Regions from separate parts of the Streptomyces sp. NPDC008238 genome, predicted to be linked through region 1. Evidence: riboswitches for the same ligand, from Rfam matches in the RefSeq annotation. Region 1 holds a riboswitch; each other region holds the start of a gene.
The links. A riboswitch is a leader RNA that binds a small molecule or an ion and turns the genes downstream of it on or off. The one in region 1 is predicted to bind cobalamin.
Positions count from the first base shown of each region.

Region 2: it holds a riboswitch for cobalamin, as region 1 does, so the genes downstream of both, ACFZAU_RS05550 (ribonucleoside-diphosphate reductase subunit alpha) here and nicT (Nickel transporter NicT) in region 1, are expected to answer to the same signal.
Region 3: it holds a riboswitch for cobalamin, as region 1 does, so the genes downstream of both, ACFZAU_RS17285 (cobalamin biosynthesis protein) here and nicT (Nickel transporter NicT) in region 1, are expected to answer to the same signal.

Region 1 is NZ_JBIBGK010000013.1:152,561-161,928, forward strand. It holds gene ACFZAU_RS25010 (TetR/AcrR family transcriptional regulator) at 262-924, opposite strand; gene ACFZAU_RS25015 (cupin domain-containing protein) at 1,263-1,772, shown strand; gene nicT (Nickel transporter NicT) at 2,005-3,117, opposite strand; cobalamin riboswitch at 3,146-3,347, opposite strand; gene ACFZAU_RS25025 (MFS transporter) at 3,686-5,176, shown strand; gene ACFZAU_RS25030 (thioesterase II family protein) at 5,690-6,475, shown strand; gene ACFZAU_RS25035 (hypothetical protein) at 6,510-6,833, opposite strand; partial or broken gene ACFZAU_RS25040 (hypothetical protein) at 7,053-7,148, shown strand; partial or broken gene ACFZAU_RS25045 (SUKH-4 family immunity protein) at 7,208-7,630, shown strand; gene ACFZAU_RS25050 (hypothetical protein) at 7,766-8,029, opposite strand; gene ACFZAU_RS25055 (GPP34 family phosphoprotein) at 8,477-9,079, shown strand; gene ACFZAU_RS25060 (pyridoxamine 5'-phosphate oxidase family protein) at 9,113-9,368, opposite strand, start outside.
Region 2 is NZ_JBIBGK010000002.1:154,436-163,803, reverse strand. It holds gene ACFZAU_RS05550 (ribonucleoside-diphosphate reductase subunit alpha) at 1-2,108, opposite strand, end outside; cobalamin riboswitch at 2,239-2,398, opposite strand; gene ACFZAU_RS05545 (GlxA family transcriptional regulator) at 2,646-3,620, shown strand; gene mctP (monocarboxylate uptake permease MctP) at 3,678-5,309, opposite strand; gene ACFZAU_RS05535 (DUF3311 domain-containing protein) at 5,306-5,563, opposite strand; gene ACFZAU_RS05530 (GntR family transcriptional regulator) at 5,697-6,476, opposite strand; gene ACFZAU_RS05525 (extracellular solute-binding protein) at 6,702-7,979, shown strand; gene ACFZAU_RS05520 (carbohydrate ABC transporter permease) at 8,078-9,043, shown strand; gene ACFZAU_RS05515 (carbohydrate ABC transporter permease) at 9,049-9,368, shown strand, end outside.
Region 3 is NZ_JBIBGK010000006.1:309,010-318,377, forward strand. It holds gene ACFZAU_RS17260 (cobalamin biosynthesis protein) at 35-502, opposite strand; gene ACFZAU_RS17265 (cobyrinic acid a,c-diamide synthase CobB) at 499-1,860, opposite strand; gene cobO (cob(I)yrinic acid a,c-diamide adenosyltransferase) at 1,854-2,450, opposite strand; gene ACFZAU_RS17275 (putative cobaltochelatase) at 2,450-4,468, opposite strand; gene ACFZAU_RS17280 (cobyric acid synthase) at 4,548-6,059, opposite strand; gene ACFZAU_RS17285 (cobalamin biosynthesis protein) at 6,056-7,048, opposite strand; cobalamin riboswitch at 7,103-7,228, opposite strand; gene ACFZAU_RS17290 (hypothetical protein) at 7,384-7,623, opposite strand; gene ACFZAU_RS17295 (inorganic phosphate transporter) at 7,661-8,875, opposite strand.

The DNA of each region.
Region 1 (9,368 bases):
GGGTCGCGGGTCCCGGCGGCGCGGTGTTGCCCAACCGTGACGCCCGCGGGACAACACCGCCCGGCGGTCGCCCGGGCGGCTCCCGGCGTTCATCCGCGCGCCACGGCATCGTGGTTCTGCAGGCGCAGCGCGCCGGACCGGAGGCAGCTGCTCCGGATGCAGTTGCTCGTCGGGTGTGCCTCCTGACGGTCCTGAAGAGAGCCCGTGAGGCCTCGAGCCCTGGTGAGCCGGCTGTCCCGCCCTGAGGCCGGAAGCAGGGACCTATGAGCCGAGCAGCCCTCGGATCACCACCTCGCTCAAGGATTCCGTCTTCGGCCGCCACTCCTCCGCCTGAGGTTCCCCCTCCTCGTACATGCGGCGTACGAGTTGCCTCTGGGTCATGACGACTGCGGGCCCCGTGAGCGCGCTGAACAGGACGTCCATGCTCATGGCCGGCATCCGGCCCGAGGCGATGAGCCGCTGCGCGAGCGGTTCGAGCTTCTCCACGAATCGGCCGGTGTACTCGCTGTACAGGTAGTTCAGGCGGTCGGTCTCGAAAACGGATTCGTCGGAGATTATGCGGTTCGCATGGGGCATGTTCGCCGCCAGGGAGTGGAAGGTCCGTACGACGCACTTGAACTTGTCGACGTCGTCCAGGTCACCGTCGAGGATGGTGCTGAGCCGTTGGACGGGAGCCCTGAGGGCATGGTCGACCGCCGCGCGCCAGAATTTCTCCTTCGAACCGAAGCGGTCGTTGATGAAGTTGTGGTTGACCCCGAGGCGCTTGGCCAGTTCCCGCACGGACGCGCCCGAATAGCCCAATTCGGCGAAGGCCTCGAGTCCACGCTGGAGGATCTCGGCATCGCTGAGGTCGACCTGCGGCGATCTCGCCCGGCGGCGGTCGTCCCGCGTGTCGTCCATCGCGCCGTTTGCCGGCACTGACACCTCACCCATCCTTCTGACGTCTCATCGGCCGAGCGGCCGAATCCCAGCTGGTGGCCGGAAGTCACGCCACCTGCGCCGCGGTGCGCCACCACCGCGACGGACTTCGGGGCTCGAGCGGCCACGGGAGGCGGCGCCTCATCGAACATTACCGCCGCACGTTGCTGAAAGCCGACAGAGGCCCGACGGTCGCGCAGTGGCCTGACCTGGGAGGTCCGGGAAGCGCGCTGCAAAGGGGGCTGCTTGCCTGACAGCTGTCAGGCCCGGGTAATCTGACAACTGTCAGGCGCCGGGTCGACCGCGCCTGCTTCTACTGTGAGGAGTCCTGGATGAGTCTTCCCATGCTGCAGATGGACACCGACGACCCTCGCTGGACGAAACGTGGAGCCATCCACGTGCCCGCAGGCGAAGGCATCACCAAGTGGGTGTCGGACAACGTCTACTCGGTCAAGGTCCACACCGACAACACCGACGGACACCTGGGCTTCGTCGAGGCGGACATACCGCCCGGCGCGGGGCCGGTGGCGCATGTCCACAACCGCAACAGCGAAGCCTTCTACCTGCTCGACGGTGAACTCGAGTTCCTCAACGGCGACGAGAAGATCATCGCCCGATCGGGGGACTTCCTGTACGTCCCGCCCGGTATCCGCCACCGTTTCCTGAACAAGAGCACCCGTCACGCCAAGATGCTCTTCCTGTTCACCCCCGGCGGCCCCGAGGCCCTCTTCATGAGGGGCGACGAGCCCGTACCCGGTGTGCCCGCCCCCTTGTGGGACGCCCGGCGATTCGCCGATTACGGGGAATCGCTCGCCGATCTGGACATCGACTCACCCGTGATGCCGGAAAGCTGAACCGGCCCCCTGACGCTCACACCTTGGGGCCTTGCGGGCGCTCGGTTGCCCGTCAGGCCCCAAGGGTCTTGCCCCCGTCGCTGCGGCTCTGCGTGCAGGTAGCGCAGGCCGCACCACGGACCGATGGCCGGCACCCAGCCCTTGGCCGGACGTGGGAGAACCGTTCGCTGGGATCGTGGGCGATGCGCCCGGTGCCGGCTGCGCGACGGGTGCCCCTCCGTCCCGGAAGGCGTCAGCCGCCGCTCGCCGTTCGCGCCGCCCAGCGGTCCTCCACCCTGGCGAGGCGCCAGTAGGCGATCGCGACGGCCCACACGGCCACGAACAGGCCGACGATCACGTAGCCGACGTTGTCGAGGTCGAGTCCTGCCACCCAGCCCGTGAAGCCGTCCGTCATGTCGAGCTTGTCGTGCAGGACACCGACGAGCTCGATGGTGCCGATGAGGAAGGCGACGGCGATCGACAGACCGGTGATCGTGAGGTTGTAGTAGACCTTGCGGACCGGGTTGGAGAACGCCCACTGGTAGGCGAAGTTCATGAAGGTCCCGTCGAGCGTGTCGAACAGGCTCATGCCGGCGGCGAACAGCAGCGGCAGGCAGAGGATCGCGTACCACGGCAGTCCCGCCGCGGCCCCGCTGCCGGCCATGACCATGAGCGCCACCTCGGTGGCCGTGTCGAAGCCCAGCCCGAACAGGAAGCCCAGGGGGTACATCTGGCCCGGGCGCGTGATCGCCTTCGTCAGCCGGCCCAGGATCCTGTTCATGAAGCCGCGCGAGTCCAGGTGCGCCTCGAGTGCGGACTCGTCGAAGGACCCCCGGCGCATGCTCCTGAAGACCCGGAGGATGCCCAGCAGCGCGACGAGGTTGAGCGCGGCGATGGCGTAGAGGAAGGTCCCCGAGACGGTGGTGCCGACCAGCCCGAGCGTCTGGTGGGTGCCGGAGTCCTCGTCGGCGAGGGTGCCGGCGAGCTGCGTGCCCGCGGCGACGAGGGCCGCCATGGCCACGACGACGCTCGAGTGCCCGAGGGCGAACCAGAAGCCCACCGAGACGGGCCGCTTGCCGTCCGCCATGAGCTTGCGCGTGGTGTTGTCGATGGCGGCGATGTGGTCGGCGTCGAAGGCGTGCCGCATCCCCAGCGTGTACGCGGTGACGCCGAGGCCCAGGCCGAAGGCCTTGGAACCGACCTCGTAGTGGTTCGGCACCACGAGGAGGAAGAGGATCCCGAAGGCGACGACGTGCAGCGCCACGATCACCGCCATCAGGCCGGCGGTGCGGACGGTGTCCTCGCGCCGCCAGCGGAAGGCCGCGGGCAGGCCGGATGCGGGCAGGTCGGATGTGGGCAGGGTCATGCGGTCACGCTCCAGCACCTCGTGGATCACTTCGTGAGATGCCGCGGCCGGTCTCCTGGCTTACGGGCGAAGCGCGCCCGCCTCTGCCTTCCCGGCCTTGGTGAGGCCAGTGGCACCGCCGATGGCGGAAGAGGCGGGAACTACCCGATCACAGTGGCGAGGGCCGCTCCGGAGTGAGCTTGCGTCAGCTGTCACCGGTCTTCCCGAGCACCACGGCGCGACCACCCTAGATTCCCTGGTGGGAGGCCTGCAAGGCTCCGGGACCGGAGGGGTTGAAGATCACATCCGGGCCTGTGGGGGCCACGCCCGTCCACCTCGTTCCGTCGAGCGTTCCGGACACGGCACCATCGACGGCCATCGTGTCCGCAGGCCGTCGCCGCACCCGTGCTTCCGAGGAAGGGACCGTGCCGACGCTCGGAACCCGAGGCCCCGACACATCCGTGCACCTCAAAACTTGCCGATCCGGCATGAGGCTTTGCCCCTTCTCCTGCCGGGAGCGCAGGCTCCGGTCGACGCGGTTGCCCACCGCTCCTCTCCCCTCGTCGATCTGTTTCCAGGAGGATCACTGATGACCACGCCCGCCCCATCCGCGGGAACGGACCAGTCCCAGGCGACTGCTGATCCACGCCGTTGGACGACCCTGATCGTGTGCTCGGTGGCCACGCTGATGGTCGTACTCGACGTATCGATCGTGAACATCGCCCTGCCCCGGGCGCAGCGCGACCTGGCCATGACCGATGCCGGCCGGCAATGGATGATCACCTCGTACGCCCTTGCGTTCGGCGGTCTCTTGCTGCTGGGCGGCCGCATCGCCGACCTGGCCGGACGCAAGCGAATACTCGTCACAGGCCTACTGGGGTTCGCCGCAGCCTCCATGCTCGGCGGCCTCGCCCCCACGCCGGGCGTCCTGTTCGCCGCCCGCGCGATGCAGGGCGCCTTCGCCGCGCTCCTGGCACCTGCGGCTCTGTCCCTGATCACCGTCGCCTTCACCGACCCGAAGGAGCGGGCCAAAGCCTTCGGGATCTACGGCGCCTTCCAGGGCGGCGGTGGTGCGGTCGGGCTGCTGCTCGGCGGCGTACTGACCGAGTTCGCCGGTTGGCGCTGGTGCATGTACATCAACGTTCCCATCGCGCTCGCCATGGTGATGGCGGCCCGACCGTCCGTCCGTGAGAGCCGCGCCGAGGGCGAACGTCACCTGGACATTCCCGGGGCTGCGCTCGTGACCGGAGGGCTGGTCGCCCTCGTCTTCGGGTTCACAGAAGCAGCGCAAGGCGGTGGCTGGGCGGCGCCACCGACGCTCCTCCTGCTGGCGGCCGCTCTTGTGCTGCTGACGGCGTTCGTCATGGTGGAGCGCCGCACCGCGCTCCCGATGCTGCCGCTGCGAGTGATCTCGGAGCGCAGCCGGGCAGGAGTGTTCCTGGGCAACCTCCTCATCGGAGCCGGGATGTTCGGCATGAACCTCTTCATGACCTACTTCCTGCAGGTCAATCTCCACTACACCCCGCTGCAGGCCGGATTCGCGTTCCTGCCCTTCAGCGTCGGCATCATCGCCACCACCACCCTCAGCGCACCACTGGTCGCCCGCTGGGGCCCCAAAACGCTCATGGTCGCGGGCTCGGCCCTGGCCACGACGGGCCTGCTGTGGCTGACCCGCCTGGACGGGGCCTCCGGCTACACGGGCGAAGTCCTGCCCACGCAACTGCTGGTCAGCATCGGGGTGGGCCTGTTCTTCCTGGCCGGCCCCAACGTCGTGCTTGCTGCCGTCGACCCGCAGGACGCCGGAGTCGCCAGCGCGGCCCTGAACACCAGTCAGCAGATCGGGGCCGCGCTGGGGCCGGCCCTGCTCAACACCCTCTATCTATCGGCAGTCACCGGCCATCTCGCCTCCCGCGGTACCAGCACCACGCCCTCCGTGCGGTTGGAGAGCTATCTGTACGGCTACCGCATCGCGTTCACCGTCGCCGGAGCCCTTCTGGCCGCCGCCGTCGCCATCCTCGCCCTGTTCGTGCAACCTCCCAAGGAACTGCCCGCCGCCCAACAGGGCACAGCCCATACCTGAGGACCGCGGTCGACAACGCCGCCACCGCCTTCGCGCGCGTCGACGGGCACGCCGCCCGCGAGGGGGTGGCCGAGCGTGTCACGACGCAGCAGCACGAGCCGTCCTCCGGCTTCCCGGCGCGACGGCTCTCCGAGACCCACAACCCGGACGGGCCGACCGCCATAAGGGCCTCCGCCGGAAGCGTTCGACGGTCGGCTGGGAGCGGTGCCTGGAGGCTCCGCCCCACCCGGGGGCGCGACCGTGCCGTCGGCTCCCCGCCTCAGGCGGACGGACCCGTCCGGCGGTGGTGCTCGGTGTGCCGCTGCCGACGGCCGACGATAAACTCAGGCCGACAAGCCGCACGCTCCGGAGCAGGTACGTCGCCGGGTCCGTCTCCCCCCGCCCTTTGGCGCCGCGCACACGATTCGGGCGCTCCTGGCATCCCCGGGGTCACCGGGCCGGCGAAGTCCACGGACGGATGGCGCAACAAGGCGAGGCGGCGCTGACGCCGCGATCCCCATCGGACGGATCCACGTGAACCCACAGAATGCCGGCACCTCCCCTACGGCGACCAGTCGCTGGTTCCGGACCATCAGGCCCGCTCCGGCCCCCACGCTGCGACTCGTGTGCTTCCCGCATGCGGGAGGAACCGCCAACTTCTTCCGTCCGTGGAAGGATCTCGTACCCGAAGGCGTGGAGCTGCTCGCCGCCCAGTACCCGGCGCGCGAGAGCCGCTTCCTGGACGCTCCGGCCGAGACGATGGACGAGCTGGTCGCGGACCTCGCCGGCGCGTCCTGTGAACTTTTCGACGTCCCTGTCGCCTTCTTCGGACACAGCATGGGGGCGTCCGTCGCCTATGAGCTCGCCACTCGCCTGAGGGAGGAACACGGGCGGACCGTGACCGCACTGTTCGTGTCGGGACGCGGCGGCCCGGGGAAGGAGCGGAGGAGGCCTGGGCTGGCGGACGCCGGCGACGAGGAGCTGATCGCGGACCTGTCCGAGATGGGCGGCACACAGGCCGAGGTGTTCCGCGACCCCGCGTTGCTCGAACTCGTGCTGCCCGCGATCCGCGCGGACTACCGCCTGCTGGAACGCTACGACGCGCGCATTCCCGACGAGGACTCCCGCCTCGACGTTCCCGTGGTCGCGTACTACGGCAACGGCGAAAAGGACCTCGATCACGAATCCGTCATGGCGTGGTCGGCGATCACGAGGGCGAGTTTCGACTTCCGGTCCTTCGAAGGCGGCCATTTCTACCTCGTGGAAGAAGCCGGCAGCCTCGTGAGGGACCTCCTCGCACGGCTCCGGACAGCGAACTGATTGCTGCTGCCCCGATGTCACTTGGAACGCCTCGTCAGGACGGCGGACAGTACCGTCCCCACCTGACGCGCGCCCCCCGGCTCCGCGCGGACGCCTCCCTCGCCAGGTCACGCACGCTCATGCCCGCCGTGACGCGCATGCGCAGCGGCAGCACCTGGGCCATGCTCGCCACCGGCCCCTGCACCTGCGACCCCTTGCGCGCCGTGACGGTCAGCCCCATCACGACGTCCTGCGCCTGCGCCACCAGGTGCACGTACAGCCCGGCGGCCCCGAGGGCTCGGGGAGCGGCGAGGCCGCAGGTGCGTGCGACGGTGCCCGCCCGGTCGCCCGGCCCCGAGTGCGGTCCGCCGGGATTCAACGGACCACAGCTGCCAGTGCGTTCAGTTGCCACCCATGGCGTCGACCAGGCTCTTGGGCCGCATGTCGGCCTCTCACTGCGACCACTGCTCCGGATCGGCTTTCGCCGGACAGCCGGTGAGCGACCTGGGAGACACCGCCCGGCAGTGGCGTCGAGGATCAGGGGGGAGGAGACGTAACCTGAGTTCGTTTCAGGTGGATCCGTCGAAGAGGAAGCACCATGATCGCCTCCGTGACCCCCGCCCTTCTGGCCGAGGTCTTCGCTCCGGGGCGCATCGTGCGCGTCCCCCTCGACGTGCAGGGGGACCTGCTCGTCCACGAGGACACGGCCCACTTTCTGGCCGAAGTGGGCCTGCCCCGGGCCGACGGCGTGCTCTTCGGACTCCGGGAGGACCTGGCGGACGGACTGACCCCGTTGTTGCGTACCGGGACGTCGGCCGCCTGTTGGACTTCGAGGGCTTCACCTCCGACGTGCGCCACTGGCTGCATCTGGGCCGGGCGTTCTCGAGCGACGTGGTGCTCGACGGGAGGACGGGGTCCGTCCGCGCGATCAACCCCGACACCCGCCGGATCGAGGAGGTCCACACCGACGTCTCCGGGATGGCCTACGGCATGTACCTCCTGGAGCGCCGCCGGCCGGACTACGACCCTCCGGACGAGTTCCCGGAGATCGACGACCTGATCGCCGTCGCGGAGGAGATCAGGGCAGCGCTGTCGCGGGTCGACCCGGTTCCGTACGCGGACGGGGACGGAGTCTGGGAGACCGTCCACGACGAGGTGTCCGGAGGGATGTGGTGACGCCCGCCCGCCGGCACCACGGGTGTTCGGCGGGGCCGGGTCGCGCAGCCTGGTGCCTGCTGCCGATCCAGACGGGAGCCTCCTTCCGGACCGGCCGTCACGAGCCGGGTCGCCGCGGCGGGGCTTGTCCGTCCGCTACTGAAGGTCGGCCACGAGAAGCCGGTAGCCGACGTCCAGGACGTCGTGGTCCAGCAGGGCGGCGTGTCGCTCGTGCCACCGGCCGGACGCCAGGTCGCCGGACAGCCGGGCCAGGCCCGGGCCGAGGGCCCCCTCGCCGGTCTGGGCGAGCATCGAGATGCCCGCCCGCACTTCCGGATCGAGGTACGCCCCGGGGCGGCGCCAGAACGCGGCTCCGAATCCGTCGGTGCAGTCGTAGGGCCATCGCCGCGTCGGCCGCATCGTCGGCGATGGGGAGTGACTCGGCGCGTGCCCGCAGGACCCGCGCGGATCCCGCCGGCCGCTGGGCGATCATCACCGCACTGGGTTCCACCGCCAGTACCGTTCGCGGTGGTTCGTAGGAACCGGACCCGGCGCCGACGTTGACGACGGTGCCGGCATCGCCGAGTGCCTCGTGGATCTCGGCACCGATCCGGCGGTCGGGTCGCCGCGTGTGATGGTACGTCGCGCCGATGCGGTCATACGTCGTCACGACCGGGAGTATGCCCAGGTCTCCCGGCACCTACCGATGCTGACGCCCCGTCCGCGAGCAGGGCCGCGGATACGGACTCCCGCAACCCGCGACGTCGGCTCCGGAGGAGTGGAGGACGGCGGCGGAGCTGCCGTGTCGGCGAGGGGACCGGGGTCGCCCGCGACGTACTGTGGTGGCCTCTACGACGGAGAGTCGCCATGACCACACCACAGGACCTGCTGATCGTCGTCATGCATGTGTCGCCGAGCCCCCCGGTACCGCAGGGCGACCTGTCCCTCGCGCTCGCGGGAGCCGAACTGCTCGACCTGCTCGCCCACGGAGCGGCCACCCTGGACGGTGACCTCGTCGTTCCCGGCGATCGCTTCTCCACGGGCGAACGCCTCCTGGACCAGGCCGCCGCCGCCGTCGCACCTGCACCGTACGAGTCGGTCATGGACTGGCTGTGGCGCAGGGGCCGCGACCTGGCAGCCGCCTATCGGGAGGACCTGCGGGCGTCCGGGGGCGCCGTCATGAGGCGCCGTCACTGGTGGCCGCTGGAGGCCGGAGAGCTGGTGCTGGTCGATTCCACCGCTCGCCGGGAGGCCGTCGAACGGTGGACGTCCAAGGAGCCCGTCCTCGTCGCACTCGCCGCCGCCGCGAGGGTTCCCGCGGACCCCGGCACCGAGGAGCCCGACGTCACGGACGAGACGGTGGCGACCGTACTCGCCGAGGTGAACGCCGCCGTGGAGGAACTGGAGGCGGTACGGCAGCGCCTGACGATCGAGCAGGAGGCCTACGACAACATCTGGCGGGCCCCCTGACGCAGGCCCGCAGCGGCGCTCCACCCAGCGCCGCTATTCCCCTCGCGATTCCCGTACGGCGGATGCCCGGGCGAGGTACTTCAGGGCAGGCCAGTCCACGCGCGGCCGGGCAAGGCCACGGCGGCTCAGGTAGGTCTTCGTCGTCCGGCGGGCGGTACGCAGGAGGCGCAGTTGGTCCCGGGGGCTTCCCTCGCCGTTCGGCTGGATCACCCGCCGCGGCACCAGCAGCCAGCTGCCGTCGTCGCACCGCTGCAGTTCTCCCCGTACGAGCGCCTGGTAGAGGCCGGCG
Region 2 (9,368 bases), on a different contig from region 1:
GCGGCCATGTCGATCAGGGCGCGCTGCGGCAGCTCCCAGGCGGTGCGGTACAGCTCGCGGACGTCCGCGGGGATCCAGTTGAAGCCCTCGACGGAGCCGTTGGACTCGCGCAGCGCGTCGCGGGTCTGCGCGTCCCAGACGCCGAGCTTCTTCAGGTCGGCCACCAGGTAGGAGTTGACCTGGAGGAACTCACCGCTGAGCGTCTCGCGCTTGAAGAGGTTGGAGACCTGCGGCTCGATGCACTCGTACACGCCGGCGATCGAGGCGATCGTGGCGGTCGGGGCGATGGCCAGCAGCAGCGAGTTGCGCATGCCGGTGGCGGCGACGCGGGCGCGCAGCGCCTCCCAGCGCTCCGGCCAGTTCTCCGCGGTGTCGTAGTGGTCCGGGTGCAGCACCCCGCGGGCGGCGCGAGTCTGCGACCAGGCCGGGTGCGGGCCGTGGCGCTCGGCCAGGTCGCAGGAGGCCTCGTAGGCGGCGAGCATGATGCGCTCGGCGATCCTGGTGGAGAGCGCCTTGGCCTCGGCGGAGTCGAAGGGCAGCCGCAGCTTGAAGAAGACGTCCTGCAGGCCCATCGCGCCCAGGCCCACCGGGCGCCAGCGCTCGTTGGAGGCGGCGGCCTCGCGGGTCGGGTAGAAGTTGATGTCCACGACGCGGTCGAGGAAGGTCACGGCGGTGCGGACGGTGGCGTCCAGCCGCTCCCAGTCGATCGAGCCGTCCTCACCCACGAACGCACCGAGGTTGACCGAACCGAGGTTGCAGACCGCGGTCTCGCCGTCGTTCGTGACCTCCAGGATCTCCGTGCAGAGGTTGGAGGAGTGGATGACGCGGCCGGGCTCGGCGGTCTGGTTGGCGGTGCGGTTGGAGGCGTCCTTGAAGGTCATCCAGCCGTTGCCGGTCTGCGCGAGGGTGCGCATCATGCGGCCGTACAGCTCCCGCGCCGGGAGGGTTTTGCGGGCCAGGCCCGCGGCCTCGGCCTTGCGGTAGGCGGCGTCGAACTCCTCGCCCCACAGGTCGGCCAGCTCGGGCACGTCGGCGGGGGAGAACAGCGACCAGGTGCCGTCGGTGTCGACGCGGCGCATGAACTCGTCCGGGATCCAGTGCGCCAGGTTCAGGTTGTGGGTGCGGCGCGCCTCCTCACCGGTGTTGTCGCGCAGCTCCAGGAACTCCTCGATGTCCGCGTGCCAGGTCTCCAGGTAGACGCAGGCCGCGCCCTTGCGGCGGCCGCCCTGGTTCACGGCGGCGACGGAGGCGTCGAGGGTGCGCAGGAACGGGACGATGCCGTTGGAGTGCCCGTTGGTGCCGCGGATCAGCGAGCCGCGGGAGCGGATGCGGGAGTAGGACAGGCCGATGCCGCCGGCGTGCTTGGACAGCCGGGCCACCTGGTGGTAGCGGTCGTAGATGGAGTCCAGCTCGTCCAGCGGGGAGTCCAGCAGGTAGCAGGAGGACATCTGCGGGTGCCGGGTGCCGGAGTTGAAGAGCGTGGGGGAGCTGGGCAGGTAGTCCAGCCGGCTCATCAGTCCGTAGAGCGCCGCGACCTCGTCCACCGACCGGCTGGTGCCGTCCTCGGCCAGGCCGCAGGCGACGCGGAGCATGAAGTGCTGCGGGGTCTCGACGACCTGGCGGGAGATCGGGTGGCGCAGCAGGTAGCGGCTGTGCAGGGTGCGCAGGCCGAAGTAGCCGAAACGGTCGTCGGCGCCGTCGGCGAGCGCGGTGTCGACCAGGGCGTCCAGCCGGCCGGCGTGCTCGGCGACGAAGGCGGCGGTGCCGTCGGCGATCAGGCCCTCGCGGTGGCCCACGGCGATGGACGCGGAGAAGGAGACCGCGCCCTCGCCCGCCGCCTCGTCGGCGATGGCGAGGGTGAGCAGACGGGCGGCGAGCCGCGAGTACTGCGGGTCCTCCGCGATCAGTCCGGCGGCGGCCTCGGTGGCCAGCGCCCGCAGTTCCGCCTCGTCCGCGGCGGCGCTGCGGCCGCGCAGCGCGGCGGCGGCGACCCGGCCGGGGTCGGTGTCGGGGAGGTCTGCGGTCAGTTCCGTCAGGGTGCGCAGCAGTTCGGCCCCGGTTGAGGCAGGGTCCGATGCGGTGGCGGGTGCGGCGGGCGCGATGGTCACGTGTGCTCTCTCCCTCGTACGGCGGCGACGCGGAGGAGCGACGGGGCGCACGCGGGGCAGGCCAGGGCATGCCGCGGCGCGTCCGCCGGCCCAACCCGCGAGGCCCGGACACTTCACCGTCCGGACGGCGCGCCGGACGGTGCCGTCGGCAGGTACTCGGACTCGCGGGTATGCCCTGGGGCGCCCGCACACCGTTGCGGGGCAGTCCCGGATTCCCACCGGCTTCCCCTGCGGCGACAGCGGAGTTGAGCATACATCTAGTGGCGCCCGCTGGTGACACCACCAGATGTTGTGTCGGCGTGGTTACAGAGCGACGGGTTCACCGGTGCCAGTCGTGGCCGTCGCGGGAGTCGTGGACGTGTCCGGTCAGGGCCGCGAGGGCCAGGGCCAGGAAGAAGACCAGTGCGGTGACGGTGGCGAGGAAGGTTTCCATGCCCTCGACTCTCCTCCTCGCGCGGTCCCGCCGGGAGTGGCAGGACTGACGTGCTACCGCGAAATCCTGCCACGCCCCGGCGGCCGGTCTGCCATCCTGGAGGCATGCTGCAGAACGTGGCCGTGGTCCTGCTCGACGGAGTCCATCCCTTCGAACTCGGGGTCGTCTGCGAGGTGTTCGGAATCGACCGGTCGGACGACGGTCTGCCGGCCTACGACTTCGCCGTGGCCTCCGCGGAGAGCCCGACGCTGACGACACCCGCCGGGTTCACCGTCGGCACCCGGCACGGACTGGAACGGCTGGAGGAGGCCGACCTGGTCGCGGTGCCGGCCGGCGACTCCTATGTGGACCGGCAGTACCCGCCGGAGCTGCTGGACGCGCTGAACCGTGCCGTCGGACGCGGGGCGCGGGTGCTCAGCGTCTGCTCGGGGGTCTTCGCGCTGGCCGCCGCCGGCCTGCTGGACGGCCGCCGCTGCGCCGTCCACTGGAAGCACGCGGAGGAACTGGCGCGGCGCTACCCCCGGGTGCGGGTCGAGCCCGACGTGCTCTACGTGGACGAGGACCCGGTGATCACCTCGGCCGGCACCGCCGCCGGGATCGACGCCTGCCTGCACCTGGTGCGCAAGGAGCAGGGCAGCGACGTGGCCAACGCCATCGCCCGGCGCATGGTGGTGCCGCCGCACCGGGAGGGCGGCCAGACCCAGTACGTCGACCGCCCGCTGCCGCGCACCCGCTGCGACACCGTGGGCGAGGTCCTGGCGTGGATGGAACGGCACCTGGACCGCGTGGTCACCGTCGACGAACTGGCCGCCCGGGCGCACATGTCGCCGCGCACCTTCGCCCGCCGCTTCCAGCAGGAGACCGGTACGACGCCCTACCGCTGGCTGCTGGGCCAGCGCGTCCTGCTGGCCCGGGAGTTGCTGGAGGGCACCGACGAGACGGTGGACGCCGTCGCCGCGCGCGCCGGGTTCGGCAACGCGGCCACCCTGCGCCACCACTTCGCCCGCTGGGTGGGCACCACCCCCCAGGCGTACCGGCGCACCTTCCGCTGCCCGGTGCCGGCCGCCCGTACCGCATGACGACGGGCCGCCACCCCGTCCCAGGGCGGCGGCCCGTGCTCGTGGCCGGTGCGGCGGTCAGTGACCGGCGCCCACCGGCAGGTCCTTCTGCACGCCCGGGTCGCCGGCGTCGGCCGTGAAGTCGGCCTGGCTGGTCTCGTCGACGCCCTCGGGGGCCTTGAGGGCCCGCAGGACGAAGGTGAGGACGACGGTCACCACGACGTTGAGCACGAAGGCGGTCAGGCCGATGTAGCCGATCTGGCCGATGACCGGGATGGTGTCGGAGGAGCCGCCGAAGTGCTTCTGGGCCGGGCTGGCCACGCCGTACGCCACCCAGGTGCCGTAGACCATGCCGACCGCCCAGCCCGCCAGCAGCGCCCAGCGGTGGAACCAGCGGGTGAACAGGCCGCCGACCAGGGCCGGGAAGGTCTGCAGGATCCAGATGCCGCCCAGCAGCTGGAAGTTGATCGCGACCGTCTTGTCCATGGTGAGGACGAAGACCAGGGCGCCGACCTTGACCAGCAGTGAGACCACCTTGGAGACCTGGGTCTCCTGCGCCGGGGTGGCGTCGGGTTTGAGGAAGTCCTTGTAGATGTTGCGGGTGAAGAGGTTGGCCGCGGCGATCGACATGATCGCCGCCGGCACCAGCGCGCCGATGCCGATCGCGGCGAAGGCCACGCCCGCGAACCAGGACGGGAACATGTTCTCGAACAGCTGCGGGATCGCCAGCTGGCCGTTGTAGCCCTTGACCCCGGCGCCGACACCGCTGGCCAGCGCCATGAAGCCGAGCATCGCCAGCAGGCCGAGCATCAGCGAGTACAGCGGCAGCACGGTGGTGTTGCGGCGGATGACGTCGCGGCTGCGGCTGGAGAGCACGGCCGTGATGGAGTGCGGGTACATGAACAGCGCGAGCGCCGAGCCCAGCGCCAGCGTGCCGTACGCCCACTGGGCGGTGTCGCCCGGGGCCAGGGATCCGCGCGGCTTGCCGGTGGCGGGGTTGACCTGGGAGTAGGCGTCGCCGGCCTTGGCGAAGATGTCGTCGAAGCCGCCCAGCTTGATCGGGATGTAGATGATCGCCACCGCGATGACGATGTAGATCAGCGTGTCCTTGACGAACGCGATCAGCGCCGGCGCCCGCAGGCCGGAGGAGTAGGTGTAGGCCGCCAGCACACCGAAGGCGATCAGCAGCGGCAGGTCCTTGATGAACCAGTTGGACGACTCGCCGCCGCCCACGCCCATCACGTCCAGGACGGCCTGGATCCCGACCAGCTGCAGCGCGATGTACGGCATCGTGGCGAGGATGCCGGTGACCGCGACCGCCAGCGACAGGCCCTTGGAGCCGAAGCGCCCGCGCACGAAGTCGGAGGTGGTGACGTAGCCGTGCTTGTGCGACACCGACCACAGCCGCGGCAGGAAGGTGAAGATCAGCGGGTAGACCAGGATCGTGTACGGGACGGCGAAGAAGCCGGACGCGCCCGCCGCGTAGACCGCCGCCGGCACCGCCACGAAGGTGTAGGCCGTGTACAGGTCACCGCCCAGCAGGAACCAGGTGATCCAGCCGCCGAAGCTGCGGCCGCCCAGGCCCCACTCGTCCAGGTGCAGCGCGTTCTCCGCCCGGCGCCAGCGCGCGGCGAGGAAGCCCAGGACCGTGACGACCAGGAAGAAGAAGATGAAGACGGCGAGTGCGACGCCGTTGACCCCGTCCTTCACTTCGCGACCTCCTTCCGTGCCCGCTCCTCACGACGGACCAGGACGTACGCGGCGTACGTCAGTCCGGAGGACAGGAACACCCACAGCATCTGGTACCAGTAGAAGAAGGGGATGCCGATGAACTCCGGGGTCAGCTTCGCGTACGAGCCGACCCAGAGCATGGCGACGAAGGGGATGACGAGGCAGACACCGGCGATCACACGGGTGGTGGTGACCACCGGTGGCCGGCCGGAGGTTCCGGATGGTTCGGACATTGCTACGGCTCCGTCCTGATCTCTTACTCCTGTGTAATGCGCAGGCAATCTAGAGTCAGGACGGGATGCACGTCACTACCCACCCGCATTGCGGTATGGAAACGATCTACAAGGCCCGGGAACGGCACCGGTGTCACGGTCGTTGCAGGCGCGCCACGAACTTGTAGCGGTCGCCGCGGTAGACCGAGCGCACCCACTCCACGGGCTCGCCGCCGGTGTCGATCGAGTGCCGGGACAGCAGCAGCATCGGCAGGCCGACGTCCGTGCCCAGCAGGCCCGCCTCGCGCGGGGTGGCGAGCGAGGTCTCGATCGTCTCCTCCGCCTCGGCGAGCCGGACGTCGTAGACCTCGGCGAGCGCGGTGTACAGCGAGGTGTACTTCGCCAGGCTGCGGCGCAGCGCGGGGAAGCGCTTGGCCGACAGGTGGGTGGTCTCGATGGCCATCGGCTCGCCGTTCGCCAGGCGCAGGCGCTCGATGCGCAGCACGCGGCCGCCGGCCTTCATGTCCAGCAGTCCGGCCAGCCGGTCGTCGGCGGTGATGTAGCCGATGTCGAGCAGCTGGGAGGTCGGTTCCAGGCCCTGGGCGCGCATGTCCTCGGTGTACGAGGTGAGTTGGAGCGCCTGGGAGACCTTGGGCTTGGCGACGAAGGTGCCCTTGCCCTGGATGCGCTCCAGCCGGCCCTCGACCACCAGTTCCTGCAGCGCCTGCCGCACGGTGGTGCGCGAGGTGTCGAACTCGGCGGCCAGGGTGCGCTCGGGAGGCACCGGGGAACCGGGGGGCATCGTCCGGGTCAGTTCGAGCAGATGGCGCTTCAGGCCGTAGTACTTGGGCACCCGCGCGGTCCGTCCGGCCGCGGTCCCGGCCGCCTCCGCGGTCTCCGTCACCGCCGTGCCGGCCTCGCCGTCGGTCTCCATCGCCTCTGCTCCCGAGTGCTGTCGTGCTGCCGTCACCGGCTCCTCCGTCATTCGCGGCTCACATGGTGGCACGGCCAGGGCTCATATCGCGTTACGAGCCCAGATGTCGGTCCGGTAACGGACGCGTCCGGTGCTCTTATACACCCTTGACACCCCTAAAGGTCTAGGCCAAGCTTCGGTCACTGGTCTACACCACTTGGTACTCACTGCCCTGGGGAGGGTGTTGTGAAGCGCAAGCTGATCGCGGCGATCGGTGTCGCCGTCATGGTCGCCGGCGTTGCGGCCTGCGGTTCGGACGACAAGGGCTCCGACAAGGCCTCGGCGCCGAAGGAGATCACCGTCTGGCTGACGGTCGACGCACAGAAGAACTGGCCCGAGTTGGTCAAGCAGGCGGACGACGCCTTCACGGCCAAGCACAAGGGCGTCAAGATCCACCACGAGTACTACGAGTGGACCGCCAAGAACCAGAAGCTCGACGCCGTCCTCGCCACCAAGAAGGTGCCGGACGTCGTGGAGATGGGCAACACCGAGACCCTCGGCTACCTCGTCAAGGGTGCCTTCGCGCCCATCGACAAGAGCAAGTTCGAGAACTCCGGCGACTGGCTGGACGCCCTCGAGGGCTCGGTGACGTACAACGGCAAGACCTACGGCGTGCCTTACTACGCCGGTGCCCGCGTCGGCACCTGGCGCAAGGACGTCGCCAAGGCGGCCGGCGTCACCAAGGCCCCGACCACCTGGGCCGAGCTGACGGACGCGCTCGACAAGATCCAGAAGAAGAACGGCGACAAGTTCTCCGCCTGGTACCAGCCCAGCCGCGACTGGTACACCGCGCTGGCCTTCGTCAAGGACGCCGGCGGCGACGTCGCCAAGGAGGACGGCGGCAAGTGGACCGCCACCCTCTCCGACCCGAAGTCCATCGAGGGCCTGAAGACCTGGAAGGGCGTCCTCGACACGTACTTCCACGGCGACAAGAACAAGGACGAGTCCGACCGCTACATCGTCTACGGCCAGGGCAAGTCCGCGCTCATCTACGGCGCGAGCTGGGAGGGCGGCGCCGCCGCCGACCCGAAGACCGACAAGACCGGCAAGCTGAAGGACAACCTGGAGACCTTCGCGCTGCCCGGCCCGAACGGCGAGCTGCTGCCGAACTTCATCGGCGGCTCCGACCTGGTCATCCCGGTCAAGTCCGCCGCGCAGGACCTCGCCGCCGACTGGATCAACGGCTTCACCGACAGCGCGGCCCAGAAGGTCCTGATCGCCAAGGGCAACCTCCCCAACGCCAAGTCGCTGCTCGCCCCGCTGAAGGACGACCCGGCGACGGCCGCCTCCGCCCGGGCCAACGAGAACACCTGGTTCGTCCCCACCGCCCCGGGCTGGCTGCAGGTCGAGAAGAAGCAGATCCTGCAGAACATGCTGAACGACATCGCGGTCGGCAAGGCCTCGATCGAGGACGCGGCCAAGTCCGCGGACGAGCAGATCAACGCGGTGATCAACGCCGGCTGACCGGCACACGGGCAACACAGTGATCGACGCCGGCCGGCCGCCCCAGGGCGGCCGGCCCCGGCGCGACGCCAGGGACTGGAGTACCCGAGGAGCACATGATGAGTGCCGTTGACACACCGCTGGACGAGGTGCCGCGCCCGCGGCCGGCGGGACCGGACCGGAAGCCGCGCCGCTTCGGCGGAGCCGCGCTCCCGTGGACCCTGCTCGCGCCGACCATCGGCGTCCTGCTGCTGGTCCTCGGCTATCCGCTGGTGCGGCTGGTCACCCTCTCCTTCAAGCAGTACGGCCAGGCCGAGTTGTGGCAGGGACTGCCCGGCGACTGGCAGGGATTCGCCAACTACACCCACGTCCTGGGGGACTCGGTCTTCTGGGGCGTCGTCCTGCGCACGCTGCTCTTCACCCTCGTGGCGGTGCTCCTCACGCTCGTCGTCGGCATGGGCGTGGCGCTGCTGATGCAGCGGGTCTCGCCCTGGGTCAAGGCGCTGATCAACATCGTGCTGGTGGCGAGCTGGGCGATGCCCGTGGTCGTCGCCATCACCATCTTCAAGTGGATGTTCGACAGCGACTACGGCGTCCTCAACTGGCTGCTCAGCCGGCTGCCGGGGGCCGATTTCAGCGGCCACAACTGGTTCACCGACACCAAGCAGGGCTTCCTCGTCATCGCCCTCATGGTGGTGTGGGGCGCCATCCCGTTCGTCGCGATCACCCTGCACGCCGGTCTCACCCAGGTGCCGAGGGAACTGGAGGAGGCCGCCCGCATGGACGGCGCCGGACCGGTCAAGGTCTTCCGGCACGTCACCCTGCCGGTGCTCAAGCCGATCATCGTCATGCTGACGACGCTGTCGGTCATCTGGGACATGGGCGTCTTCCCCCAGGTCTTCCTGATGCGCGACGGACACCCCGAGCCCGCGTACCAGGTGCTCACCACCTACTCCTACGACCAGGCCTTCGTCGCCAACGACTACGACGCGGGCGCGGCCATCGCCGTCGTCACGGTGCTGCTCCTGCTCGGGGTGATGGCCGTCTACATGCGCCAGATGCTCAAGATCGGAGAGGTGGAGTGACGACCATGCTCGACACGGCTCCCGCCGAGAGGGCGCCGGCCGCCGCTCCGGCGGCGCGCACCGCCCGGCGGCCCCGGCGCAAGGGGCGGACGGTCTACAACCTGCTCGGCCTGCTGGTCGTGGTGGTCTCCGGCTTCCCGGTCTACTGGATGCTCAACACGGCGTTCAAGCCCGCCAAGGACGCGATCGACCCCGACCCCAAGTTCTTCCCCACCAGCCTGTCCTTCCAGAACTTCTCCGACGCCCTGGACGTCGGCGACTTCTGGGGCTCGGTCGGCCGCAGCCTGATCGTCTCCGGCTCCACCGTCGGCCTCGGCCTGGTGAT
Region 3 (9,368 bases), on a different contig from region 1:
CGCCGCTCCAGCACGTCCGCGGGCGGGGGGGTGATCACGGTGCCGTCTCCTCCGTCGTGCCGTGCGTGTCGTGCGTGCCGTGCCCGGGCGTACGCCGCCGCGCCACCGCGGCGGTCGCCCTCGCCGCACCACCGTCCCCGGGGGCGGACTTCCTCTTCCGTACCAGCAGTTCGCCGCCGGGCGCCGCCGTCAGCGCCGCGGCCTCCGCCACGGAGGGCGTGCCGACCGCGGCCAGCGCGGCGCCCGAGGGGGTGGGCACGGCGACCGCGGCCAGCGTACGCGCGTCGTACGTCACCAAGGGCACGCCCAGCCGCTCCGCCGCCTCGACGACGCCCGGCTCACCGGCCTTGCCGGCGACGGTGGCCAGCGCCCTGACGGACGCCTCCGGCACCCCGGCCTCGGCCAGCACGGACCGTACGAGCGCGAGTACTTCGGCCGCCGCCACACCGCGTCCCGCCCCGACGCCGACGACGACGCCGCCGACGCCCCCGGGGACGCTCACGAGGGCGCGCCCGCCCCGGCCGCGCAGGAGGCGACGAACCGCCGCGCCAGGGACGGCTCGGCGGCCCAGTGCACGTGCAGGTACGAGGCGTGGACGCCGCCCCGCACGAAGCCTTCCGCGCGCCGTTCCGGCCGGACCAGGCCCCACGCGGGCGTGGCCCCGGCGGCGGGTTCCACGACGGTGCGGTGGAACTCGTGGCCGCGCACCCGGGTCCCGGCGGCCGCCAGCGCGTTGTCGGCGATCGCGACCGCCTCGCGGTAGCCCAGCGTGAGCCGGTCCGACATGCGGGCCGTAGTGTCCAGCACCCCGCACATGGGCCGCCCGTCCAGTTCCCGCCCGAGGTAGAGCAGGCCCGCGCACTCCGCGGTCACGGGCCCGGAGAAGGCGGCTACGGCCGTGCGCAGCGGCTCGTTGGCGGACAGTTCGTGGGCGTACATCTCGGGGAAGCCGCCCCCGATGACCAGCCCCGCCGCCCCGTCCGGCAGCCGTTCGTCGCGCAGCGGGTCGAAGGTGACGACCTCCGCCCCCGCCGCAGTCAGCAGTTCCACGTGCTCCGCGTACGAGAAGGTGAACGCCGCGCCGCCCGCCACGGCGACCCTGGGCCGTGCGGCGCCCGGTTCCGCGGGGCCGGCCGCGGCCCGCGGGTCCCAGGGCTCGTCCGCGAGCGGCGGGGCGCTGCGCGCCAGCGCCAGCAGCGCGTCCAGGTCGCAGCCCGCCCGCACCCGGGCGGCCAGCGCCCGTACGGCGTCGACGGCGTCCGCGCGCCGCTCCGCGACCGGGACGAGACCCAGGTGCCGGGAGGGCGTGCCGACCGCCGTGTCACGTCGCAGCGCACCCAGCACGGGCACGCCCGCGCCGTCCAGGGCGTCGCGCAGCAGCTCCTCGTGGCGGTCGGAGCCGACCTTGTTGAGGATGACGCCGGCGACCCGCACCTCCGGGTCCCAGGAGGCGAAGCCGTGCACCAGCGCGGCCACCGAACGGGACTGCGAGGAGGCGTCCACCACCAGCACCACCGGCGCCCGCAGCAGCTTCGCCACGTGCGCGGTGGACGCCAGCTCGCCCATCCCCGAGGCGCCGTCGAAGAGCCCCATCACGCCCTCGACGACCGCGAGATCGGCGCCGCGCGCCCCGTGCAGGAACAGCGGCGCGATCCGCTCCGGGCCGCACATGTACGCGTCCAGGTTGCGGCCCGGACGGCCGGTGGCCAGGGCGTGGTAGCCGGGGTCGATGTAGTCGGGCCCCACCTTGTGCGGGGACACCGCGAGCCCCGCCTCCGCGAAGGCGGCCATCAGCCCCGTGGCGACGGTGGTCTTGCCGCTCCCCGAGGCGGGGGCCGCGACGACGAGTCTGGCTACCACTCGATGCCCTTCTGGCCCTTCTGGCCGGCGTCCATCGGGTGCTTGACCTTGCCCATCTCGGTGACCAGGTCCGCGAAGTCCAGCAGCGGCTGCGGGGCGTTGCGGCCGGTGATGACGACGTGCTGCGTCCCGGGCCGGTCGCGGAGCACCGAGACCACCTCGGCGGTGTCGATCCACCCCCAGTGCAGGGGGTAGGCGAACTCGTCGAGCACGTACAGCCGGTAGGTCTCGGCGGCGAGGTCCCGCTTGACCTGCTCCCAGCCCTCGCGCGCCGCGTCCTCGCTCTCGGAGATGTCCCGCTGCACCCAGGACCAGCCCTCGCCCATCTTGTGCCAGGCGACGGTGCCGCCCTCGCCGGAGGCGCCGAGCACCCGCAGCGCCCGCTCCTCACCGACCTTCCACTTCGCCGACTTGACGAACTGGAACACCCCGACCGGCCAGCCCTGGTTCCAGGCCCGCAGCGCCAGCCCGAAGGCGGCGGTGGACTTCCCCTTGCCGGTGCCGGTGTGCACCATCACCAGCGGCCGGTTGCGGCGTTGACGCGTCGTGAGGCCGTCCTGCGGCACGACGCTCGGCTGTCCCTGTGGCATTACGCGGCCCTCCGTACATCCCGTACCAGTGCCGCGACGCTGTCCGCGCGCAGCTCGTCCAACGTCACGGCGGTGCCGTGCAGTTCGCGTGCCAGCTCGCCCGCGAGCCCCAGCCGCACCGGGCCGGACTCGCAGTCGACGACCACCGAGGCGGTGCCCCCGGCCGCCAGCAGCCGTGCCGCGCGCGCGGCCGTGCGCACCGGCTCGGGCCCGCCGGTCGCCCGCCCGTCGGTGACCACGACCAGCAGCGGGCGGCGCGAGGCGTCCCGCAGCCGCTCCACGCGCAGTACGTCGTGCGCCTTCAGCAGTCCCGCGGCGAGCGGGGTGCGGCCGCCGGTGGGCAGCTTCTCCAGGCGCGCCGCGCCCGCGTCGACCGACGAGGTCGGCGGCAGCGCCAGTTCCGCCGTCGCGCCGCGGAAGGTGATCAGGCCGACCTTGTCGCGCCGCTGGTAGGCGTCGAGCAGCAGCGACAGCACCGCGCCCTTGACCGCGCTCATGCGCTGCCGGGCGGCCATCGACCCGGAGGCGTCGACGACGAAGAGCACCAGGTTGCCCTCGCGGCCCTCCCGTACCGCCTCGCGCAGGTCGTCCCGGCGGATCACCAGGCCGGGGCCGCCGCGCCCGCGCGCCCGCTGGTGCGGGGCGGCCGCGTGCACGGTGGCGGCCAGGTGCAGCTTGGACAGGGTGCCGCGGGGGCGCCGGGCGCCGGTCGTCCTGCCGTGCGCGGTACGGGCCCGGGAACGGCGCCCGGCGGCGCCCTCGCCGAGGCCGGGCACGATCAGGGCACGGGCCTTGAACGGCTCCGCCGCGGGCACCGCGGCGCGCTCCCCGCCGCCCGGAACGGCGTCCGCGCCCGCCGCCCGCGGCTCCGACTCGGCCGGCTCCCTGGGCGGCGCGATGTCGGGCCCGGTGTCCGGGGCGCCGTCGTCACCCTGCGGCGGACGGCCCCCGCCGGGGCCGCCGTCCGGGCCCGGATCCGGATCGGGGTCGGGGTCGTCGTCCTCGCCGCGGTTGCGCTCCAGGGTCTCGTCGAGCTTGTCCTCGTCCAGGCCCGGTGCGTCGAAGGGGTTGCGGCGGCGGCGGTGCGGCAGCGCGAGCAGCGCGGCCTGCCGTACGTCGGCGTCGGTCACCTCGGCACGCCCGGCCCAGGCCGCCAGCGCGGTCGCCGTGCGCGCCATGACGATGTCCGCGCGCATCCCGTCCACCTCGAAGGCCGCGCAGGTCGCGGCGATCTGCCGGAGCGCCCCGTCGCCGAGCCGCACCGACGGGAGCAGCGCGCGGGCCGCCGCGATCCGCTCCCGCACCTCCCGCTCCTCGCCCTGCCAGGCGCCGGCGAACCCCGCCGGGTCCGCGTCGTAGGCCAGACGCCGCCGGACGACCGCCACCCGCTCGTCGGTGTCCCGGGACGCCGCGACCTCCACGGTGAGGCCGAAGCGGTCCAGCAACTGCGGCCGCAGCTCGCCCTCCTCGGGGTTCATCGTGCCGACGAGCAGGAAGCGCGCGGCGTGGCGCACCGAGACGCCCTCCCGCTCGACGTAGGAGGCGCCCATGGCGGCCGCGTCCAGCAGCATGTCCACCAGGTGGTCGTGGAGCAGGTTGACCTCGTCCACGTAGAGCACGCCGCGGTGCGCGTCGGCCAGCAGACCCGGCTCGAAGGCCTTCACGCCCTCCGCCAGGGCCCGTTCGATGTCGAGGGCGCCGACGAGCCGGTCCTCGGACGCGCCGACCGGCAGCTCCACCATGCGCGCCGGGCGGCTCTCCGCGCCGGCGTCCGGTCCGTGCGGCCCGTCCGGGCACGCCGGGTCGGGAGCCGCGGGGTCGCAGCGGAAGCGGCAGCCGGGCACGACGTCCACGGGCGGCAGCAGGGCCGACAGCGCCCGTACGGCCGTCGACTTGGCGGTGCCCTTCTCGCCGCGGACCAGCACACCGCCCACCGCCGGGCTGACCGCGTTCAGCAGCAGCGCCAGCCGCAGGTCCGCCATCCCGACGATCGCCGTGAAGGGATAAGGGGTGCTCACGCGTCCTCCTGGGTCGAGCGGTCGTTGCGGTTGCGGCGGTCGTCGCGAAGGGCCCGGCGCGCGGGCCGCGACGGGGTGTTCACGGTGCCCCCGGGGGCACGAAGGGCAGGCCGGCAGGGGGCCCCTGCTCGATCAGGCGGAGCAGGGCGCCGGTGTCGGCGTGCTCCTCGACCAGATCGCCCAGCCGCTCCAGTTGCTCCTCGCGGAGCGCGCCGAAGGCGGTGTCGGGGGCGGGGACGAAACGCCGCCCCGCCGCCCGGGCGACGCGCCGCAGGAAGGCACGGCGGAAGCCGTCGCTCTCCAGCGAGCCGTGCCAGTGGGTGCCCCAGACGGCGCCGCTGCGGCAGCCGTCCAGGAAGGGCTCGTCGCCGCCGCGGACGTCGGCGACGCCGTGGTGGATCTCGTACCCCTCGACCGGCTCGCCGTACGCCTTGCCGGCGGGGCGGGCCAGGGTCTTCCGCACGGCGAAGCGGACCCGCACCGGCAGCAGCCCGAGCCCGGGGACCGTGCCCGCCCGCGACTCGACGTCGTCCTCGATCGTCTCGGCGAGCATCTGGAAACCGCCGCAGACGCCCAGCACCGGACGGCCCTCCGCGGCCCTGCGGACGACCGCGTCGGCCAGGCCCCGCTGCCGCAGCCACTGGAGGGCCTTGACGGTGCCGCGGGTGCCGGGCAGCACCACGAGGTCGGCGTCGGCGAGCTCCTCCGGCCGGTCGACGAAGCGGACGACGACGCCGGGCTCGGCGGCGAGCGCGTCCACGTCGGTGAAGTTCGACATCAGCGGGACCGCCGCCACGGCGACCCGCAGGACGTCCTCGCCGTGCGGCGGCGCCGTGGCCGGCTCCCGGACGGTGCCGCGCAGCGACATCCGCAGCCCGTCCTCCTCGTCGATGCCGAGGCCGTGCCGGAAGGGCAGCACCCCGTAGAAGGGGCGCCCGGTCAGCCCGCGCAGCATCTCGAGCCCCGGCTCCAGCAGCGACACGTCGCCGCGGAACTTGTTCACCAGGTAGCCGCAGACCAGCTCCTGGTCCTCGGGGGCGAGCAGCGCCGTCGTCCCGAAGAACGAGGCGAACACCCCGCCCCGGTCGATGTCGCCGACCACGACCACCGGGAGCCGGGCGGCCCGCGCCAGGCCCATGTTGACGATGTCGCCCCGCCGCAGGTTGATCTCGGCCGGGCTGCCGGCGCCCTCGCAGATCACCGCGTCGTACCGGCCGCGCAGCTCCTCCAGGCAGTCCGTGACGGTCCGCAGCAGCTCCGCGCGGCTCCCGTTGTGGTAGCCGCGCGCGCTCATCTCGCCCACCGCGCGCCCCAGCAGGACGACCTGGCTCGTCCGGTCCCCGCCGGGCTTGAGCAGCACCGGGTTCATCAGGGCCGTGGGCTCCACGCGGGCCGCCTGCGCCTGCATCGCCTGGGCCCGGCCGATCTCGGCGCCCTCACGGGTGACGTACGAGTTCAGTGACATGTTCTGCGCCTTGAACGGCGCCACGGACACGCCCTGCCGCGCCAGCCACCGGCAGATCCCCGCCGTGACGACGCTCTTGCCGGCGTCCGACGTGGTCCCCGCGACCAGCAGGCCCCCGCCCCTCATGCGTGCCTCCTCCGACTCCGGGCGACCGCGCCCCACGCCAGGCGTCCGCCCACCGCGACCGCCAGCGCCAGCGCGCCGACCCGCCGCGACAGGCGTGCCGCCCGTTCGATGTCCCCTGCCTCCACCGGCCGGTTCCCCGCCCCGAGCACGGGCCGGTGCTCCACCCGCCCGCCATAGGCAAGCGTCCCCCCGAGGCGTACGCCCAACGCCCCCGCGAACGACGCCTCCACGGGCCCCGCGTTCGGGCTGGGGTGCCGGGAGCCGTCCCTGCGCCAGGTACGCCACGCCCCCCGGGGATCGGGCCCGGCGAGCACCGCGAGCGCGGCGGTCAGCCGGGCGCCGGGGTAGCCGGCCACGTCGTCCAGCCGGGCCGCGGCCCAGCCGAACCTCCGGTGACGCGGCGACTTGTGACCCACCATCGCGTCGAGGGTGTTCACCGCCCGGAAGCCCACCAGCCCGGGCACGCCGCCCAGCGCGCCCCACACCAGCGCGCCGACGACGGCGTCCGAGGTGTTCTCCGCGACGGACTCCACGACCGCCCGCGCCAACTGCGCCTCGTCCAGCGCCTGGGGGTCGCGGCCGCACAGATGGGGCAGCCGCTCGCGTGCCGCCTCCGTGTCGCCGGCGGACAGGGCGGCGCCGATGGCCCGCGCCTCCCGGACCAGGGAGGTCCCGCCGAGCACGGCCCAGGTCGCCGCCGCCGTCAGGGCGACGGACGCGGGGCCGGAACGGCGCACCGCACGCTGCAACCCCGTCGCGGTCGCCACGGCGCCGCCGGCGCACAGGACGGTGTGGAGGGCGCCGCGGCCGCGGTGGTCGCGCCACAACGCCCGCTCCAGGCGGGCGGCGGCACTCCCGAACACCGCCACGGGGTGACCGCGCCGCGGGTCGGCGAAACCGAGGTCGGCGAGCCAGCCGAGGGCCGCACCGGCGGCGAACACGCACGGCGCCGCGGCGCCGGTGTCGGGTGAACGGCCGGAGCCGCGCATCGCAGGAGTCCTCACTCAGGGTCCGCGCCCTGGTTCGACGTGACCGGCGACGAGAGTCTCCTGGCTCCCGGATCGGCGGCACCCCCGGCCTTCCAGCCCTTCCTCGGGCCGTGGCCATGGGCGGGGGTCCGCTCCCCGGTGACAGTGGCGGGACCGCGCCGGATTCGCACCGGACTTCCTCTCCTGCCGCCGTTTGGCGGTTCCGATACCACCACGGGCCGCTCCGGCCCGTCAACTCACCGCCACTGCCTGTGGAAAAGAAGAAACCCCAGCTCACGGCCGGAAAGCCGGGAGCTGAGGTCAACTTCACACCGCGGTGCGCGGTGACGTGCGGGTCAGGCGACGATCAGGTGGATCCCGTACGCCACCGCCGCCGCGCAGAGCGCGAAGCACAGGTAGGCGCCGGTGCGGGCGAGGGCGGTGGAGCCGCCCGTGGTGGAGGTGCCCGTCTCGCCGCCGGCCGTGCCCTGCTTGGACAGGCCGACGATGCCGAGGGTGAACAGGCCGACGAGTCCGACGGTCACGGCGAGGCTGACGCCGAAGACGGAGCCGAGGGCAGCCCAGTCGATGTGCATGGTGCTGGTTCCTTCCGGGGCCGGTGCGGCGCCGCCGTCAGGCGGAGGCCTTGGCGGGGTCGGTGTCGGCGGCGGTCGCGGTCAGGCCCGCGGGCGGCGGGATCACGGCGGCGATGGCCGTCGTGATGACGCCCGGCTCCTGGTCGTCGTGGGCGGCGTTGACGTTGGTGTGGTCGACGGGCTTGCGGCGGGAGGCGATCCAGATCGTGGTGCAGGCGGCCAGCGCCAGGACGGCGACCGCCGTGACGCCCCAGTCGCCCTGGTCGGCCAGGAGCGCGGCGCCGGCGGCGACCAGGCCCGCGGCCGGCAGGGTGAGCCCCCACGCGGCGAACATCCGTCCCGCGGTGCTCCAGCGGACGACGCCGCCCTTGCGGCCGACGCCGGCGCCCATGACGGAGCCGGAGCAGACCTGCGTGGTGGAGAGCGAGAAGCCGAGGTGCGAGGAGGCCAGGATGACGGTGGCGGCGCCGGTCTGGGCGGCGAAGCCCTGCGGCGGCTGGATGTCGGTGATGCCCTTGCCCATGGTGCGGATGATCCGCCACCCACCGATGAAGGTGCCGAGCGCGATGGCGAGTCCGGCCGAGACGATGACCCACAGCGGCGGGTCGGAGTCGGGGGCGACGACGTTGCCGGCGATCAGGGCAAGGGTGATGACACCCATGGTCTTCTGCGCGTCGTTGGTGCCGTGGGCGAGCGAGACGAGGCCGGCCGAGGCGATCTGCCCGGCCCGGTAGCCCTTGGCGGTGGCGGCCGGGTCGGTATTGCGGCCGATGCGGTAGGTCAGGCGGGTCGCCAGCATCGCGGCGACACCGGCGACCACCGGGGCGCAGACGGCCGGGATCAGGACCTTCATGACGACCGCGTCGCCGTTGATCGAGCCGAATCCGGCCGAGGCGACGGAGGCGCCGATGAGGCCGCCGAAGAGGGCGTGGGAGGAGCTGGAGGGGAGGCCCGCCAGCCAGGTCAGCAGGTTCCAGACGATCGCGCCGACGAGCCCCGCGAAGATGACCTCGGGCTTGATGCCCGTGCTCTCGTCGAGGATGCCGCCGGAGATCGTCTTCGCCACCTCGACGGAGAGGAAGGCGCCGACGAGGTTGAGCACGGCGGACATGGCCACCGCCGTCTTGGGCTTGAGTGCGCCAGTGGAGATGGTGGTCGCCATCGCATTGGCGGTGTCGTGGAAACCGTTCGTGAAGTCGAACACGAGTGCGGTAATGATCACGATTCCGATCAGGAGCGTGATGTGTTCCATTGACCCAGGCATTCGTTCGATCGGACAGTGGCGGTGGCGACCGTACGGAGTCCGGATGAACGGAAGGTGAACTAGGGGCGGCGTGGTGGTGCCGGTGGGTGCGGGGGGTGTGGGGCGGACTGTGCTTCGTCCGGTAATCGATGCTTCTGTGACCTTTTGGCCGCGCCTTCCCGGTGCGGCGGAAGAGATCCTGGTCACGAGGGATCTGACGCGGTGGGTGGGTGGGTGCGGGTTCGTCTCGCGCCCTGCGGGCGCAAAGCAGCGGGCTGCGGAGGGGAGGGTGGGGGTCCGGAGCTTGTCGGCGTGTGGCGGGTGGGTGGGGGTGCGGGTTCAGGCGCCGGAGCGGGGAGCCTCTCCGCTGGTGCCGGTCTCGTTGCCGTCAGCGGGTATAGATGGCCGCTTCCACGCCTACTCCCGGTGGTGGGCGCGCCCGCCGTAACCGGCGACTGCGGGTATTTCGGGGTGCTGCCCGGGAGGTCGCGGGAGATCGGGC